DNA from 4 places in the Paenibacillus sp. FSL P4-0127 genome. Region 4 is predicted to be linked to each of the others. Evidence: riboswitches for the same ligand, from Rfam matches in the RefSeq annotation. Region 4 holds a riboswitch; each other region holds the start of a gene.
What was found. Region 4 has a riboswitch for cyclic di-AMP ahead of NYE74_RS10345 (hypothetical protein). Riboswitches for the same ligand answer to the same signal wherever they lie in the genome.
Positions count from the first base shown of each region.

Region 1: linked by a shared signal. The riboswitch ahead of NYE74_RS03030 (3D domain-containing protein) and the one ahead of NYE74_RS10345 (hypothetical protein) in region 4 are both predicted to bind cyclic di-AMP.
Region 2: linked by a shared signal. The riboswitch ahead of NYE74_RS18660 (phytanoyl-CoA dioxygenase family protein) and the one ahead of NYE74_RS10345 (hypothetical protein) in region 4 are both predicted to bind cyclic di-AMP.
Region 3: linked by a shared signal. The riboswitch ahead of NYE74_RS02600 (C40 family peptidase) and the one ahead of NYE74_RS10345 (hypothetical protein) in region 4 are both predicted to bind cyclic di-AMP.

Region 1 covers NZ_JBBOWY010000001.1:707,025-710,913, reverse strand. The annotation lists gene NYE74_RS03040 (HD domain-containing protein) at 1-308, shown strand, start outside; gene NYE74_RS03035 (TatD family hydrolase) at 325-1,113, shown strand; cyclic di-AMP (ydaO/yuaA leader) riboswitch at 1,308-1,518, shown strand; gene NYE74_RS03030 (3D domain-containing protein) at 1,848-2,984, shown strand; gene rnmV (ribonuclease M5) at 3,163-3,717, shown strand; gene rsmA (16S rRNA (adenine(1518)-N(6)/adenine(1519)-N(6))-dimethyltransferase RsmA) at 3,714-3,889, shown strand, end outside.
Region 2 covers NZ_JBBOWY010000001.1:4,137,888-4,141,776, forward strand. The annotation lists gene NYE74_RS18650 (acyl-CoA synthetase) at 1-406, shown strand, start outside; gene NYE74_RS18655 (hypothetical protein) at 1,205-1,471, shown strand; cyclic di-AMP (ydaO/yuaA leader) riboswitch at 1,549-1,691, shown strand; gene NYE74_RS18660 (phytanoyl-CoA dioxygenase family protein) at 1,833-2,723, shown strand; gene NYE74_RS18665 (hypothetical protein) at 2,842-3,012, shown strand; gene NYE74_RS18670 (spore coat protein) at 3,057-3,542, opposite strand; gene NYE74_RS18675 (spore coat protein) at 3,719-3,889, shown strand, end outside.
Region 3 covers NZ_JBBOWY010000001.1:608,867-612,755, forward strand. The annotation lists gene NYE74_RS02590 (M1 family metallopeptidase) at 1-1,185, shown strand, start outside; gene NYE74_RS02595 (hypothetical protein) at 1,279-2,109, shown strand; cyclic di-AMP (ydaO/yuaA leader) riboswitch at 2,331-2,467, shown strand; gene NYE74_RS02600 (C40 family peptidase) at 2,471-2,941, shown strand; cyclic di-AMP (ydaO/yuaA leader) riboswitch at 3,188-3,329, shown strand; gene NYE74_RS02605 (C40 family peptidase) at 3,334-3,816, shown strand.
Region 4 covers NZ_JBBOWY010000001.1:2,324,594-2,328,482, forward strand. The annotation lists gene NYE74_RS10340 (ATP-binding protein) at 1-1,334, opposite strand, end outside; cyclic di-AMP (ydaO/yuaA leader) riboswitch at 1,779-1,944, shown strand; gene NYE74_RS10345 (hypothetical protein) at 2,052-2,456, shown strand; gene kdpF (K(+)-transporting ATPase subunit F) at 2,583-2,660, shown strand; gene kdpA (potassium-transporting ATPase subunit KdpA) at 2,737-3,889, shown strand, end outside.

The DNA of each region.
Region 1 (3,889 bases), 1.6 Mb from region 4:
TGGTCGAACAGATCCGCCAGGCGTTTGAACAGGCCGGTCTTCATCCCGAATATGACCTGGAAATTGATTTTCCGACCGATCTGCCGTATGATGTGTTCCGTCCGGACGAAGCCGCCGCGGGGAAGCAGATTTTGCTGCTGGACCGGCAGGAGCGGCTGCGGGAAATTTCCGAAGTGTCGGACATCGTCCGCTCGATCAGCGGGCTGCAGCTTGGCAAATACCATTTGTATTATCCGGATAATAAATTACACGCAGTGCGGGATCAATTGCCGCCGGACATCGCCCAAATATTCGAACAAGCACGTTAGGAGGAACGATACGACCATGTTATTCGACACACATACGCATTTGGACGCCCCGCAGTTCGACGAGGATCGGGAGGAAGTGATTCAGCGCGCGATAGAGCAGGGGGTTACGCGCATGATCAACATCGGCTTTAACCGCGAAACGATTCCGTCGACGATGAAGCTGGCGGAAACGTATGATTTCATTTACGCCGCCGTCGGCTGGCACCCGCAGGATGCGATCACGATGAAGGAAGGCGATTTGGATTGGGTCGCCGAGCTTTGCAAGCACGAAAAAGTGGTGGCTATCGGCGAAATCGGCCTTGATTATTATTGGGACACGTCGCCCAAAGACGTGCAGCACGAGGTGTTCCGTAAGCAGATCGGGTTGGCCCGCAGTCTGGGGATGCCGATCTCCATTCATAACCGCGACGCACATGAGGATGTCGTGCGGATTTTGCGCGAGGAAAAGGCGAATGAAGTCGGAGGGGTGATGCACTCCTTCTCCGGCAGCTGGGAAATTGCTAAATTGTGTCTAAATCTGGGATTTCATTTATCGTTTGGCGGGCCGATTACGTTCAAAAATGCAAAGCAGCCCAAAGAGGTCCTGGCCAAAACGCCGCTGGACCGTTTGCTGATCGAAACCGATTCCCCTTATTTAACTCCCCATCCATTTCGTGGGAAGCGGAACGAGTCGGCCCACGTGCGTTTGGTAGCCGAAATGGCGGCCGAGCTGAAGGGGGTCTCTTTTGAGGAAATCGCCGAAATTACCACCCGAAATGCACTGGAACGATTTGGAATACCAAGCATAACGGAGAAAAACCGCTGAAAAAATGAGGATAAACGAAAGATTAATGCTTTTTAACTCAAAACAGCATGTTTATTACATTTTTTTAACCATTTTTTTAAAAAAACGTGGTTGATTGGTTCTTTACAACATGCATCCAAACAGGATAGAATTTTTTCAGTAATCGCTGCGGCTCATTTTTCAGCTTGACGAGCCGTTCGATAACTTGGTTCCGTGAACCAGTCTCGCTGAGTCTCCGCATGGAGAACGGGGGAACCGGCGCAAACATGGATCGGCTGATGCCGGCCAGGTTTGCAAATGATTCCTTTTCAGGGTCTTAGGGGTGAATTCGAGGTCGTTGCGCCATGAGCGAACGAACTGAGAAAGGGCGGCTCTCTTTCGTCCGAACCCGACAGCTAACCTCGTAAGCGTACCAAGAGAGGTAACTCGTGCAGCCTATTACACCTAGACAATCAGGAAGCCACGAAGGGAGTTCCTCTAACTCTTTCTTTGGGCTTCTTTTGTTTTGAATAAAAGTAATAGGGTCGTCATACTGTTGATAAACAGGAGGTGACAAATGCCGATAAAGACTGGGGCAGGGTGCGAAATGCGCGGCTTTGTTTATATTTGAGTTCAAAAGTCAGGGTGGTCTGCTTCGTGATCAAAAGATGACTTTTGAACAACCTCTAAAGCGCGTTTCGTAAACAAGAACTGTAGTCGCGTCAACCGTATCATGCATCGACCTTACGGCGGGACTATGAAGGAGGACGGAAGAAATGGGCATTTTCCGAAACGGGGAGACCCATGAATCACGCTCATCCAGCATGTCTTACGCATTGCGATGGAAGCATGAGAATTTTCGTCAGATTACGCTTGTCGGCGTACTGAGCATCGCAGTAATCATCATCATCCTGATTGGGGCGTTTGGTCAGGAGCGTAAACAAGTATCTCTGGTCATCGATGGAAAGGTTCGGTCGGTGGAAACGACGGAATCGAAGGTGGCGCACCTGCTGGAGGAACAATCCGTTAAGCTTGCGCCGCAAGACACCGTATCGCGTCCGCTCGAGAGCCTGCTTTCGGACGGAGACCGGATCGTGATCGAACGGGCGGTTCCGGTGAAAGTCATCGTGGATGGAACGGCCAAAGTTGACTTTACGACAAAAAACACCGTAAGAGGCGCCATTTCCGAACTGGGCGTCACCCTGAAGCAGGACGATAAAGTAACGCCCGCTTTGGACAGCAAAATTTCCACTAACATGAACATCAAAATTGTTCGCGTTAATAAACACACCGTCAAGCAAGAAGAAGCCGTACCGTTTACCGTTGTCAAAACGGCCGATGAAAGTTTGCCGAAAGGTGAAACCAAGGTCGTTCAGCAAGGCAGAAAAGGGTTGGTTGTCCACACCGTGGAGAAAACTTACGAGGACGGCAAATTCGTGACGAAGCGATGGCTCGGCAAAGAGGTATCCAAAACCGCGCAGCCGAAGGTCATTGCCGTCGGCACCAAGCAGCCGACCGCGGTGTTGTCCGCCAGCATGACCCGCAGCTCGGACGGGGTCAGCGTCAGCGGATTGACAACAAAAGGCGGAGTCTCATTCAAATATAAAAAAATACTTAAAAACGTCACGCTCACCGCTTATTCCTCCGAGGAGGACGGTATTGGAACGCGCACGGCCTCCGGCACCCGCGTTACCGAGGGGCGAACGATCGCCGTGGACAATGATGTTGTGCCGCTGGGCTGGTGGGTCTATATCGAAGGCATCGGCTTCCGGAAAGCGGAGGATACCGGCGGAGCGATTGAGGGCCACAAGATCGACGTGTATTACGACAGCTTAAAGGCGGCTAATAATTTTGGCCGCAAGAAGGGCCGCACGGTTTACGTGATCGGTCCGACAAAACCGGAATTGAATTAATTGGCCCCGCTATCGCTTTATCCGGGGAACGAGATACTTTGAGCGTGTTCAAAAGGCCTTCTTCGTGATAAAAAGATGACTTTTTGAACAACCTCTATTATGATGATGAATAAGACACTTGGATAAGAAGAGGATACGTTCCTCTTCTTTTTGTTGTAAACGGAAGGGAAGAAGACACATGATCAAAGAGGTCATTGTGGTGGAGGGCCGGGATGACACCGTGGCTGTCAAGCGGGCCGTGGAGGCGGATACGATCGAAACTGGCGGCTCCGCGATCAATGAGACGACGCTGCGGAAAATCGCCCTGGCGCAGGAGCGGCGCGGAGTAATCATTTTTACCGATCCCGACCATGCCGGGGAACGGATCCGTAAGATCATCGCCAACCGGGTGCCCGGCTGCAAGCATGCGTTTCTGCGGGAAGCGGATGCGACGAAGCGGGGCGATATCGGGATCGAAAACGCCTCCCCGGAAGCGATCCGCGAGGCTTTGTCGCGCGTGCGCAGCGAGGCGCCGGGAGTAGAGGGCCAGATCGATTGGGAAGACTTGATGACGGCGGGGCTGATCGTGCATCCGGAGGCGGCGGCCCGGCGCAAGGTGCTGGGGGAACTGCTCGGGATCGGATACTGCAACGGCAAACAGCTGTACAAGCGTTTGACGGTGTTCCGGATCAGCCGCGAGGAGTTTGCGGATGCGCTCGCCAAGTTGGAGAATGAAGGGGTACAGAGGCCATGAGCATAAGGGAAGACGTGTCCACGCCGCGGCGGACGAAGGAGATCATACAGCGGTACGGATTTTCGTTTAAGAAAAGCTTGGGACAGAACTTTTTGATCGATCAGAACATCCTTGGCAAAATCGTCGCCGCCGCCGGTCTCGACGCCACTAAAGGGGCGCTCGAAATCGGTCC
Region 2 (3,889 bases), 1.8 Mb from region 4:
TATTACCGGGGACCGGGCGCGAATGGACGAAGAAGGCTATTTCTGGTTCGAGGGGCGCGGCGACGATATCATCATCAGTTCCGGATATACGATCGGGCCGTTTGAAGTCGAAGAAGCGCTGATGAAGCATCCTGCCGTCAAGGAATGCGCCGCCGTGGCAAGTCCCGACGAAATTCGCGGGCATATCGTCAAAGCTTTTGTTGTGCTGAAAGAAGGGGCGGCGGGTTCGCCGCAACTGGTCAAGCAGCTTCAGGCTCATGTCAAAGCGGTGACGGCCCCGTATAAATATCCGCGGAAGATCGAATTTGTCGCTGAACTGCCAAAAACGAATACGGGCAAAATCCGCAGAGTAGAGCTGCGGGAGCGGGAGGAGCGCGCAGCCTTGAAGGTGAAAAGCTCCATTTAAAAAAGAGGACTCCGAACTAGGGCAAGAAGGCCTTGATGTAATTGGGGAAAATCACCGACGACTTCATGAATTCGTTACATGGTAAGAAGGACGGCTCGATGAGATCAAATGCAAAAGCCCCATTTGAATTTCTGCAAATTTCTGCTTTTGGGCGGTTGAAGTGCAAAAATACATCTCATTTGCAGCTATAGGATAAAAAGGTAGCTTATCATAAGAAATGAACTGCATATTTGCAGTTGAACCGCCTGTTTCGGGGATTTTCGACGAAAATCGCATGCCCTTTTGCATTTCGTGCCGCTAGCGTTGCATTTAAGTCTGGCAAGATACATTTTCTGAGCACACCAATGCTCTAACGGTTGCCACAAGCGCTATTTGTTCCAATACCATTGATTTCAAATTGTAACGGTTGCCATGGTGCTTATTTCGCTGAAATCCGGTAATTTTTGCCTTAGATTCAGGCAAATAACGGCGCTCGCAACCGTTAGAATTTAGATAAGGTCTTTTTTCGGCAAATAGCCGCTGCTACAACCGTTTAGATTTCGGATAGCTTTCACGGGAAAGCTTGAGCAAAAGTTAATTCAACGCCAGTGATTTCGTGCCGATTTCCCCTCTTCCTTTTTCCAGCTCCGGGTTCCATCGCTGTTAAATCCATGCTCTATCTGCTTTAAAGTTGGTTTCCGCTGCGGCCTAAGCGGCAGGAGTGTGGGATTGGCAAAAGTTCGAACGCATATTGTCCGGGCCTTTTCCTCAAATTAGTAAGGACCTGCATCTTATCATCTTTTTGGAGGAGGCTAAAACATGGCAAATCCTTATTCCAGCATGCAATCGCAAAACCCGATCTCATCCGCCCAGCAGTCCGTCAAAAAAGCGCACCGGGCCGTAACGCAAGCACAGTCCCATCCGAGCGAAGAAACGGTGGAAAATGCCTATAACGCCATTCACAAAGCGGAGAACGCCATTTCCCAGGCGGATGGGCGCATGAACCCGGAACCGCTGGAACGCGCCAAGGAAGATTTGCAGGAGGATCAGGCCGATTTGGCTGAAGCGGAAAGCCGGCTGCGGTAACGAATGCGGCAGCGAGTATATGGCGAAATCGAAAATGTTACAGAACATGGGTTGACATGAACGCGAATTGCCTTTACTATAGACTCACGCTTAGTTTCCGGCTTAAGGAGCCGGGAAACGGGGGAACCATTTTTTTGGGGCGAATCATTCAGCAATGATTGTAGGGTACCATCTTACCCGAGCCCGTCAGCTAACCTCGTCAGCAGTGGATGGGTCTATATTGCGACATTAAGAGATTTTATTAGGCCCTTTTATAAGGGCCTTTGTCCGTTTTAAGGACCCTGCTGGGTAAGCTTTGTCTTCTCCAAGCGGCGGTCCTTTTTGGTTTGGACAAATATTTCTTATGAGGGGATGAGGAGGAATGAATCAATTGGAAACGTCCGTAATTTTTGATCCAAAGACGGATGCTTACCCTTCCCGGGTTTATGCTGAGCCGAGATGGCTTCCGCGGCAGGATCCCATCGTATATGGCGAGTGGAACGCGGAAAGCGGAATCAGCAAAGAGCATTCGGATTTTTACGCCAAAAACGGTTATCTGTTCCTGGAGAACTTTTTTGGCGGAGCGGAATTAAAGGGCTATCAGGAGAAGGCGCAGCGCTTGCGGGAAGCATCCCGGAACCTTTCATCCGATGAAATTATCCGCCAGCCCGGCGGGGAAGAAGTGCATTCGATCTTTGCGATTCATCGGACCCACCCGGTTTTTCAGGAGTTGTCCCGGCATCCGAGACTGCTCGCGATCGTCGAGCATGTTTTGGGGGGACCAAGCTACATCCATCAGTCGCGGATCAATTACAAGCCGGCATTTACCGGCAAAGAGTTCTACTGGCATTCGGACTTTGAGACCTGGCATGTGGAGGACGGGATGCCCCGGATGCGGGCGCTCAGCTGCTTGATCGCACTGGAAGACAATTATCCGTTTAACGGACCGCTTATGGTCATGCCCGGTTCCCATCAAATCTTCGTGTCGTGCGTCGGCCAGGCGCCTGATGATTGCTCCAAGGAATTCATCGCGCCCGATCAGGCGAGCTTAACCGAGCTGGCGAAGCGCTGCGGCATTGAAACGCCGGTCGGCAAGGCAGGCTCCGTACTGCTGTTCGACTGCAATTTGATGCACGGCTCCAACAGCAACATTACGCCGTACCCGCGCAGCAATATTTTTATGGTCTATAACAGCGTAGCAAACAAACTGGCGGAGCCTTATTTCGGGAAGAAGCCGAGACCCGAATACATGGCGGCCCGCACGGAATTTTAAGAAAAAAAGCCGTCCCGGCAAAATGGCTTTGCGTTGGGACGGCTTTATACATAAAGAAGCGCAAAATATCGCATAGTAAATTCAAACCCCAACCTTCCGGGAAAGGAGTGACCTTTAGGTGAGCAATAAAATTGAAGCCGTACGCGCGGATCATCAAAATTTTGTCGATAAGACCGAAGACGAGGTTAAGGCCGTGCCGGCCACCACGAATGTGAATGAAGCGGTCGAAGCCATTACCGGGCATATCAATAAATACGATGAACCTGAAGAAAAGGAACAAAAGAAATGACGCACCGCCAGAAAAACCCCGGAATTCCGGGGTTTTTTCGCAAGCTACATGTTTAGCGCTTGATTGGCCATTTGCACGTCGTGGGCCAGCAGTTCTTCCAAATTGTACGCCGGATAGTAGCCGTGTCGGTGCATGAAGTTAAATATTTTGGTATGAAGGGCGATGGCGCCAAGCAATTGTTTTTGGAATGTTTCCTTTAATTGAGGAGTAGCCGTCTCCGTAATGGAGGCCGCGTAATTGCGTACGGAGGCTTTGGCGAAGCCAAGCAGGCTGGCCGCGTCAAATCCGGTCATATCGGGCGAAACGTTGCGGGCCATACCAGGCGCCAGCGGATAAAATTTAAGCAGTTCGCGGATATTGTGCTCCAAGGTTTTGATCGTTTCTGCATAAAGCGCTTTTAACTCCGGGTCCATCACCATCGGCAGTTTCTTTTTGAACGCCGCCAAATTGGCGGATTGAAAGGCGACTAGCTCATGCAGCTCCAGTGTTTCATGCCAGGCCAGATGCTCCTGTTTCCATTCGTTATTCACGATCTCACACTCCATAGTTAGAATTGATTCATTATATGCGCAGCGGAACCTTATGGGTATTTGTCCTTGTCTGGGACGATTTTACTCCGGCTTCCGGCAATAATAGAAAACGATGGGGCGCATTCTAAAAGTGATTTACCAAGCAACCGAAAAACAGCGAAGGAGGATACGTTCTCATGGAATTGGCCGCACACGAGGCACAGGATTTGAATGAACTAACGTTAAGCTGCGTTAACTCGATTACGAACATGGCGTGTTTCTTAAACCAAGCGCAGGACCCTGAACTGAAGGCGATCCTGCAAAAACATCTTCCGCTTCATTTTCAGGACTACAACATGAAGGTGGAG
Region 3 (3,889 bases), 1.7 Mb from region 4:
GCTACCGGATTTCAGACGAAAAAAGCCGCCGTCAAAGGCGGACGGAAAACGGTGCAGTTTTACGCCGACGATGTTCATGACTTCGCCTGGGCAGCTTCCCCCGATTTCATTTACGCGGAAGAGCCGTTTTCCTCCTCCGAGGTGCCGGGCGTGCGGATCAAGCTTTACCTGGACCCCGCCCATCAGGATTTGAAAGAGCGCTACTTCTATGCGGCCAAATCGGCTTTGTCCAATTTCAGCAGGTGGTACGGACGGTATCCTTATTCCACCCTGTCCATCGTGGTGCCCCCCGCGGACGGAAACGGAGCCGGCGGGATGGAATACCCGACGCTTGTGACCGCTTTTGGCGCTAGCGGCGATTCTCCCGGTTACGATGAGCTGGAGCGGACGGTCATTCATGAAATCGCGCACCAGTTTTTTTACGGCATGATCGCTAGCAATGAATTTGAAGAGGCTTGGCTGGATGAAGGCTTCGCTTCCTATGCGGAGGACAAATTAATGGAGCAGGAGTTCGGCATCACCCCGGCGCTCCCGATCCAGGCCGCCCTGATTTCCTCACCGGCTCCGCTGACCCAGAACGCCTGGAAGTACGGATCCAGCGACGGCTATACCAAAAATGTCTATTACCGCGGCAAGCTTATTTTGCTCGATATTGAACGCCAGGTGGGAAGCAAAACGATGAAGCGCATTTTAACGGTATACGCCCACAAGTACCGCTTTAAACATCCAACGACGGCCGATTTCCAGCGGGTGGTCGAACAGGTCACCGGGCGCAGCTGGAAAAACTATTTTTCGCAGTATGTATACGATGGCAAAATGGCCGACTTCTCCGTCGACAAAATCACGGTGAATCCGCTCCTCCAGGACGGGACCGCCGTTTACGAATCCACCGTCGTCATCTCCCGCAGAGGGGCGACCTATCCGAAGGTACCCTTGCAGTTCACGTTCAAGGACGGCCATACGGTGCGAAAACAATGGAGAGGCGAGGACAGCCGCGTCGAGCTTAAACTGCAATACAAGGAACCGCTTGCTTGGGTGCAAATCGATCCCGACTATTCGCTGGTGGTCGAAAACAAACACATCAACAATTATTTGAAGACGGAAGTACCCGAGCCCCTTCTTTCGCGCTCCAATATGAGCGTGACCAAGCTGCTGGAAGCCCTGCTCGGAACACTTATATGGTAAACGCCGGCAGAACTCAGCTTATGCTTCTGAAGTAGTTTTGCTCGAAGCATATCGAGTAAAGCAACGCTCGCAAAACTTTTAAGAGGTGAAAATATGACTTATGTGCGTCAGGGGTGGAGCCTGCTGAAAAGCCAGTTTCCCTCCGTCATCATTTTGTTCCTGTATCAACTGCTGTGGGGATTGTTTTTGTACCGCCTGGTCGATACCGCCGTTACCGCGCTACTGCAAAGGCATCCGGATCCGCCGCCCACGCAACTCAGCCGAATTCTGTTCCTGCTGGAAGGGCGTATCCATTTGGGGAGCAATCCGGACGTCCGCCTCTATTTAGGATTGCTGATCGGCATGGCGGTCCTACGCCTCCTGCTCACGCCTCTTATTCAAGCGGGAATTCTATACGGGCTTGTCCCCTCCGAGAGCCGTGGACACGGACTGCCGTTGTTCCGCGGAATGAAAGAATTCTGGAAGCCGGTTGTCCTGTTTTATGCCATTGAACTTATTTTAATCATTATCCCGGCCTTCTGGGTTATTCCCAAGCTCCTTGTTTTATGGCCGCATCTGCTGGGGGCCGGAGGACAGATGGCCCCGCTGCTGAAGGGTCTCATCTACATCCTGGGCTGGTTCGTATACGGCTGGCTGGTGAGACAATGCATTCTCTACGTACAATTTGGGTACTTGTTCAAATCAAGCGTCTGGGGTTCCCTCCTCGTCTGCTTCCGGCACCTTCTTCAGGGCATCGGGATCTCCTGCATACTGGGCGCATTCGGGCTGGGCGTGTTCCTGCTGTTCGGAACGGTCTCCTGGATCTGGACCGGAATGCTGGCGCTGATCCTCCAGCAAACCTATCCTCTCTGTCGCAGCGCTTTTAAAATTTGGCAGGTCACCTCGCAATATCGCCTCTGGCAGACAAAAACCGAGAAAAGTTAAAATTTTTTCATCTCTCTGAAACCTTTACGGCACAAGGCCTCCGCGACTTTGCGAAGGCCTTGTGTCAGGTTTTCCCCTCTTAGTCTCGCGAATTAACCATTGCCAAATGATCCCTGTCTTTGTTAAAATAACAGCAACACAATTTCAGTAACAGTTTTGTAATTATTTTTGTCATCTTTGGCAGGAAAATAGCAAGTTACGTCGAATAAGTCTTATCAGGTGAGAAATCAAAGCCGAATTCCCTGCGCCGGGGAAACGGGGGAACCACTTTGGGTGAATTGATCTCGTAAGCGAGGGATCATAGGGAACCTTCAACCGAATCCTTAAGCTAACCTCGTAGGCATTGGAAGGAGCATAATTCTTGAAAAAGCGTTTGACCGTAACAGCAGTAAGTTTTGCATTGCTTTTCACGATCGGAACCGGCAGCGTTTTCGCGGATTCCAAACTGGACAGCGCCATTGAAGAAGGCCTCGGATCTCCTTACTCCGCAGGCGGAACAACAACGTCCGGTTTTGATTGCTCCGGATTTACGATGTATGTATTTAACAAGCTCGGCATCGATCTTCCTCATCAATCGGGCTCCCAATTTGAGATGGGAACAAGCGTTTCCAAGGATGAATTAATCGCAGGCGATCTGGTGTTCTTCAACACTTCCGGCGATGGCATATCTCATGTTGGTATTTATGTCGGCGACGGCAAATTTGCGCATGCCTCTTCTTCCAAAGGAGTTGTCATCAGCAAACTGAGCGAAAGTTACTACGAGAAGCGGTATGTTGGAGCTAAGCGCATTATGAGCTCCGAGAAATTTGAAGCTGTGACAGCCGAACAGTAGTCGCAATCCATAACGAATTCGACAAACCCGCAGGGATGATTGGGATACCACGTCTCCTGCGGGTTTTTCCTGTCTACGGATGATCCCCCTTAGGAATCAATACCCAGATCACTCCGCTCCTCACACAGGCCAAAAGCATCCTTTTTGCCGGGAAACTTGCCAATGTTGGCCCACTTTGGTAAAATGACCAACAGAAATAGTAACAACTTTGTAATTTTTGTTGTGACGTCGTTTTTGGGTGCATACTACATGAAACTGCCGAATTCCCCGCACCCGGGAAACGGGGGAACCACATCAGTCAGGGTGAATTGATCCCGCTTCAAAGGGATCATAGGGAGCCTTCAACCGAATCCTTAAGCTAACCTCGCAGGCCTTGGAAGGAGTTAGACATCTTGAGAAAGACTTTAGCAGCAGCGGTAACGAGTTTGGCTCTATGTTTCAGTCTGGGAACGGGAAGCGCCTTTGCGGACGAGCAGGAAACGTCGCTCTCCAACATCGTCAATTCCGTGTACGGCACGCCTTACAAATACGGCGGCACCAGTACGGCCGGATTTGATTGCTCCGGGTTTACGCGGTATGTGTTCGAACAAATGGGCGTTACGCTTCCTCGCGTATCCACGGCCCAATACAAGGTAGGAACTCCGGTATCAAAAAGCAAGCTGCAAGCCGGCGATCTTGTCTTCTTTAACACCCTGGGTGGCGGAAAAGTATCGCATGTGGGCGTCTACGTTGGCGACGGAGAATTTGCCCATGCCTCTTCATCCAAAGGAATCCGGATCGACAAATTGAGCAGCAGTTATTACCAGAACCGCTTCGTTGGCGCGAAGCGGGTGCTCAGCAAATACGGTTATTCCGTATACGCCGCGGAATCCTGAACCTCCGCCGGCGCTTAATTTCGCTCCGCATGACCTGTCAGCCGTAAGCTTATCTTCGGAATTGGCTTGCGGT
Region 4 (3,889 bases):
TAATCGTCACCGGCAAGTCCGATTCCCGTATCGGAAACAAGGATAACAAGCTTGTCGTCCTCGGGCCTTACCGTTATGAAAATCTCGCTGTAATCCGGACTGTATTTGATCGCGTTGCTGACCACATTAACCAGCACTTGCTCGAGCAAAACTTCATCCCCCATTACCATAGGAACGGACGCCGGCAGGTTTACCCGCAGTTTTCGATGCTGCTGAAAATCTTTGACCTGAGCCAAGGTGACGCCGATCAGATCTTCCACATCGCACCAATTTTTTCTAAGACGCAGCATGCCGCTTTCCAATTGCACCATGCTGAGCAGGTTTTTGACCAACCGATTCATACGGAGGGCACCGTCCCGAATGGTAAGCAGCAATTCCATGCGATCCTCCGAAGAAAAAAGAGAATTGCCTTCAATAAGGCTGGTCGCCGAGCCGATAATGGCCGCTAACGGAGTACGCAACTCATGAGAAACAGAATCTAGAATCGCGGTGCGAAGCCGTTCCGATTCGGCCGTCAAATGAGCGATTTTGGCTTCCTCCGCCAGCTTCATGCGGGCGATGGCGGTGGCCGCCAGACCGCCCAGTGCGTCCAGCATCCGCTGTTGCTCGGTGGTGAGCCCGCTTTTCCGATCCTGCAGATTGAGCGCCAATACCCCATGCACGCGGTCCTCGGTTCTGAGCGGCAGGTAATGGGCTGGAGAGTCTCTTAAGGTACGGGTTCCATTTCCGACAGCTTCGCCATGATCAAACGCCAGCTTCGCCATCACTTTTTCCGTTTCGCCCTGTCCCCAATCGCTATGAACCGAAGAGCAGTGGGCTAGCACTAAATTATTCCGTTGATCCGGCAAAAAAATCGCAATTTCCGTACCGATGGTTTGCGAAACTTGCCGGGAAACATTATTGAGCAGGGAGTGAATGTCCGCGATATCGCTCATTTGCCGGCTGAGCACGTAGAGCGCGGCGGTATGCTCCTCCCTCTGCTTGGCGTATAGCAACTGCCGTTTCAGCTTTACCGCCAGGCTGGCCGTTAACGCGGCTACCGCCAAAAAAACGCCGAACGAGATCAGATAGCGCAAGTCCGCGATCGTAAAACTCAGAATTGGAGAAACGAAAAAGAAATCAAAGGCCAGGACCCCCATCATTGCTGCATAAAGAGCAGGGCGCAGGCCCCAGACGACGGAACTCCAAAGCACGGGCAGCAGATAGAGAAGTGCTATATTGACCGAATCAAACGCTAGTCCGAACGGGTGCATGGCGGCGGTCATGATTGCGATGAGCAAAGTGATGCTTGCATAAGGCTTCCATAGCATCCACATCGATTTCAACTTATCCATTAAACCACTCCTGTCCGTCTATGCTCCCGTTACTACTATAGTTCAGGGTAATGTAAAAAAGGAATAAAATAAACCGTTTATAGGCGTAAAAATTCCGTAAAAATCCACGAAATGCCATATAATCACGAGTATTTGCGAGGAAAATGAAGCTCTAATATTTTGAGAGCGCTAACTTCATCTTAAAGTTTCTTTTTTTTACGGATATGCCGGCTGCGTCGTTTTACAACCATTTAGCTAAGGAGTAAGATACGATCCATGAATTGAATGGCCATTCGATTCTAAATGGATATGCCGATCGACGAAACCAACGTGCCGAAGCTTGTGTGAGAGCAGAACGATCGGAACGGTTGGAGCGGAATCATCGGTCATGACTCATTCGGCGAAGACGAGGGCGACTCTCACCGCCTGAATCGTCAGCTAACTGTAATATTTATTGAATGATGATTTCATTAAACGCTGAATCCTTGAAAGACACAAGGAACGGGGGAACCAACGGAAGCCGTTAGCCGGCTTCATGGGGTGAATCACCCGGCACTTTCAAATGCCGGGTGTAGGGCGACTCTCACGCCCGAATCCGTCAGCTAACCTCGTAAGCGTGTGGAGAGGCAACATTTTGTCGCGGGCCGGTCAGGATGACTGCAAGAAGCCGCGGAAAAGGTTCCTCTTTTCCAAGGCTTCTTTTTTGTTGCCTTCTTTCTTGATCCGGGGGAGGAGTGTATGGAGAAGAGTCGTATTTTAGTGGCCGCTTCAAATAAAGCGGGGAGAAACTTCGTTCAATTGCTGCTGTACCGAAAAGTCCCGGTAGCTGCCCTAACCAATAACAAAAGGGAAGAAAAGTTGCTGAAGGAACTCGGAGTGGATGAGATTTTACGTGTAAATACCACCCGTAATAAAGTGAGCGGGGTACCTGCATTTCCGATCGGGCGCGTGTTTATTTTTGAGACCAGCTTGCCGCTGAGTTGCCAGTATTTGCAATTCATTGCCCGATGGCCCTGCAAAGCGGTAACTGTCGTGACGACCGCGTGGTACCCCGATGTGATTTATAAAACACTCGGTGCTTCCTACGTGGTACACACAAAAAACGGGGAAGTTGGGTTTCTGCTCAGCCGCCTGACTGATTAACCATTGGAGGAGTGTCGTGATGCTGGATATTTGGATGGTGCTAACGTTGACCGTTGCCTTAGCGCTTATAGTTGGATTTGTCGTTTGGTGCGGTAAAACGGTGGAGGATACGGGAGGCGAACGCGAATGACTATCGTGTTGATTTTTACGTGTGGATTGCTGGTCTATCTAATCTATGCGTTGCTTCATCCGGAAAAGTTTTAACGAGTTTTGTTTATAGTGCGAGTTCAAAAAGGAAAGATGGCTTTTTGAACAACCTCTAATAGTGGGAGGAACAGTCATGGATATACTGCAAATCGTAATTGTGATCGGTATTTTGATGCTGATCGCCAAACCGCTCGGTAATTATTTGTACCACGTTTTCTCTAACGAGCCCAATCGCACGGATAAAATATTCTGTTGGGCCGAGAAACCCATTTATGCGGTCATCGGGCTGAAGCATCGCGCAGGCATGAGCTGGAAGCGGTACGCGATCAGCTTCATCGCAACCAACTTCGTGCTCGCCGCGGTAAGTTACTTGCTGCTGCGGGTGCAGAGCGGCTTGCCGTTGAACCCGAACGGTATCGGCAATATGGAGCCGACGCTGGTGATGAACACGGTGATCAGCTTTATTACGAACACAAATCTGCAGCATTACAGCGGCGAGACGGGGCTTTCGTACTTCTCGCAAATGGCTGTGATCATGATGATGATGTTTACGTCGGCGGCTACGGGTCTTTCGGTCGCGGTCGCGTTTGTCCGGGGCGTTACGAGCAAGGGAAAAAGCTTGGGCAACTTCTTTGAGGATTTCGTCAAGGCGCATACGCGGATTTTCTTTCCGCTGGCGTTGATCGTCACGCTCGTGCTGGTCGCGCTGCAGGTGCCGCAGACGCTTGGGTCTACGCTCTCGGTAACGACCTTGCAAGGGGCGACGCAGCAGATTGCGATCGGGCCTGTCGCTTCGCTGGAGTCGATCAAGCATCTGGGCACCAACGGCGGCGGCTTTTTCGGCGCCAACTCGGCGCATCCGTTTGAGAATCCGAGCCCGCTGACCAATGTGATCGAGATCCTGTCGATGTGGTCATTGTCCGCGGCGCTGCCCTTCATGTACGGCAGATTTGCGAAGAGCCGCAAGCAGGGTTGGGTCATTTTTTCGGCGATGATGGTTTTGTTCCTGGTGTTCCTGACCGTTGTCTATACCGCGGAAAAGAGCGGCAACCCGGTGATAAACGCGCTGGGCATCGACGCTTCGCAGGGCAGCATGGAGGGGAAAGAGGTACGCTTCGGCATCGCGCAATCCGCGCTGTTCACTGCCGTGACGACGGCGGCGACGACCGGCACGGTCAACAATATGCACGATACGCTGACCCCGCTTGGGGGGCTGGTGCCGCTGGCGGAGATGATGCTGAACGTCGTATTCGGCGGAAAAGGCGTCGGGCTGGTCAATATGCTGA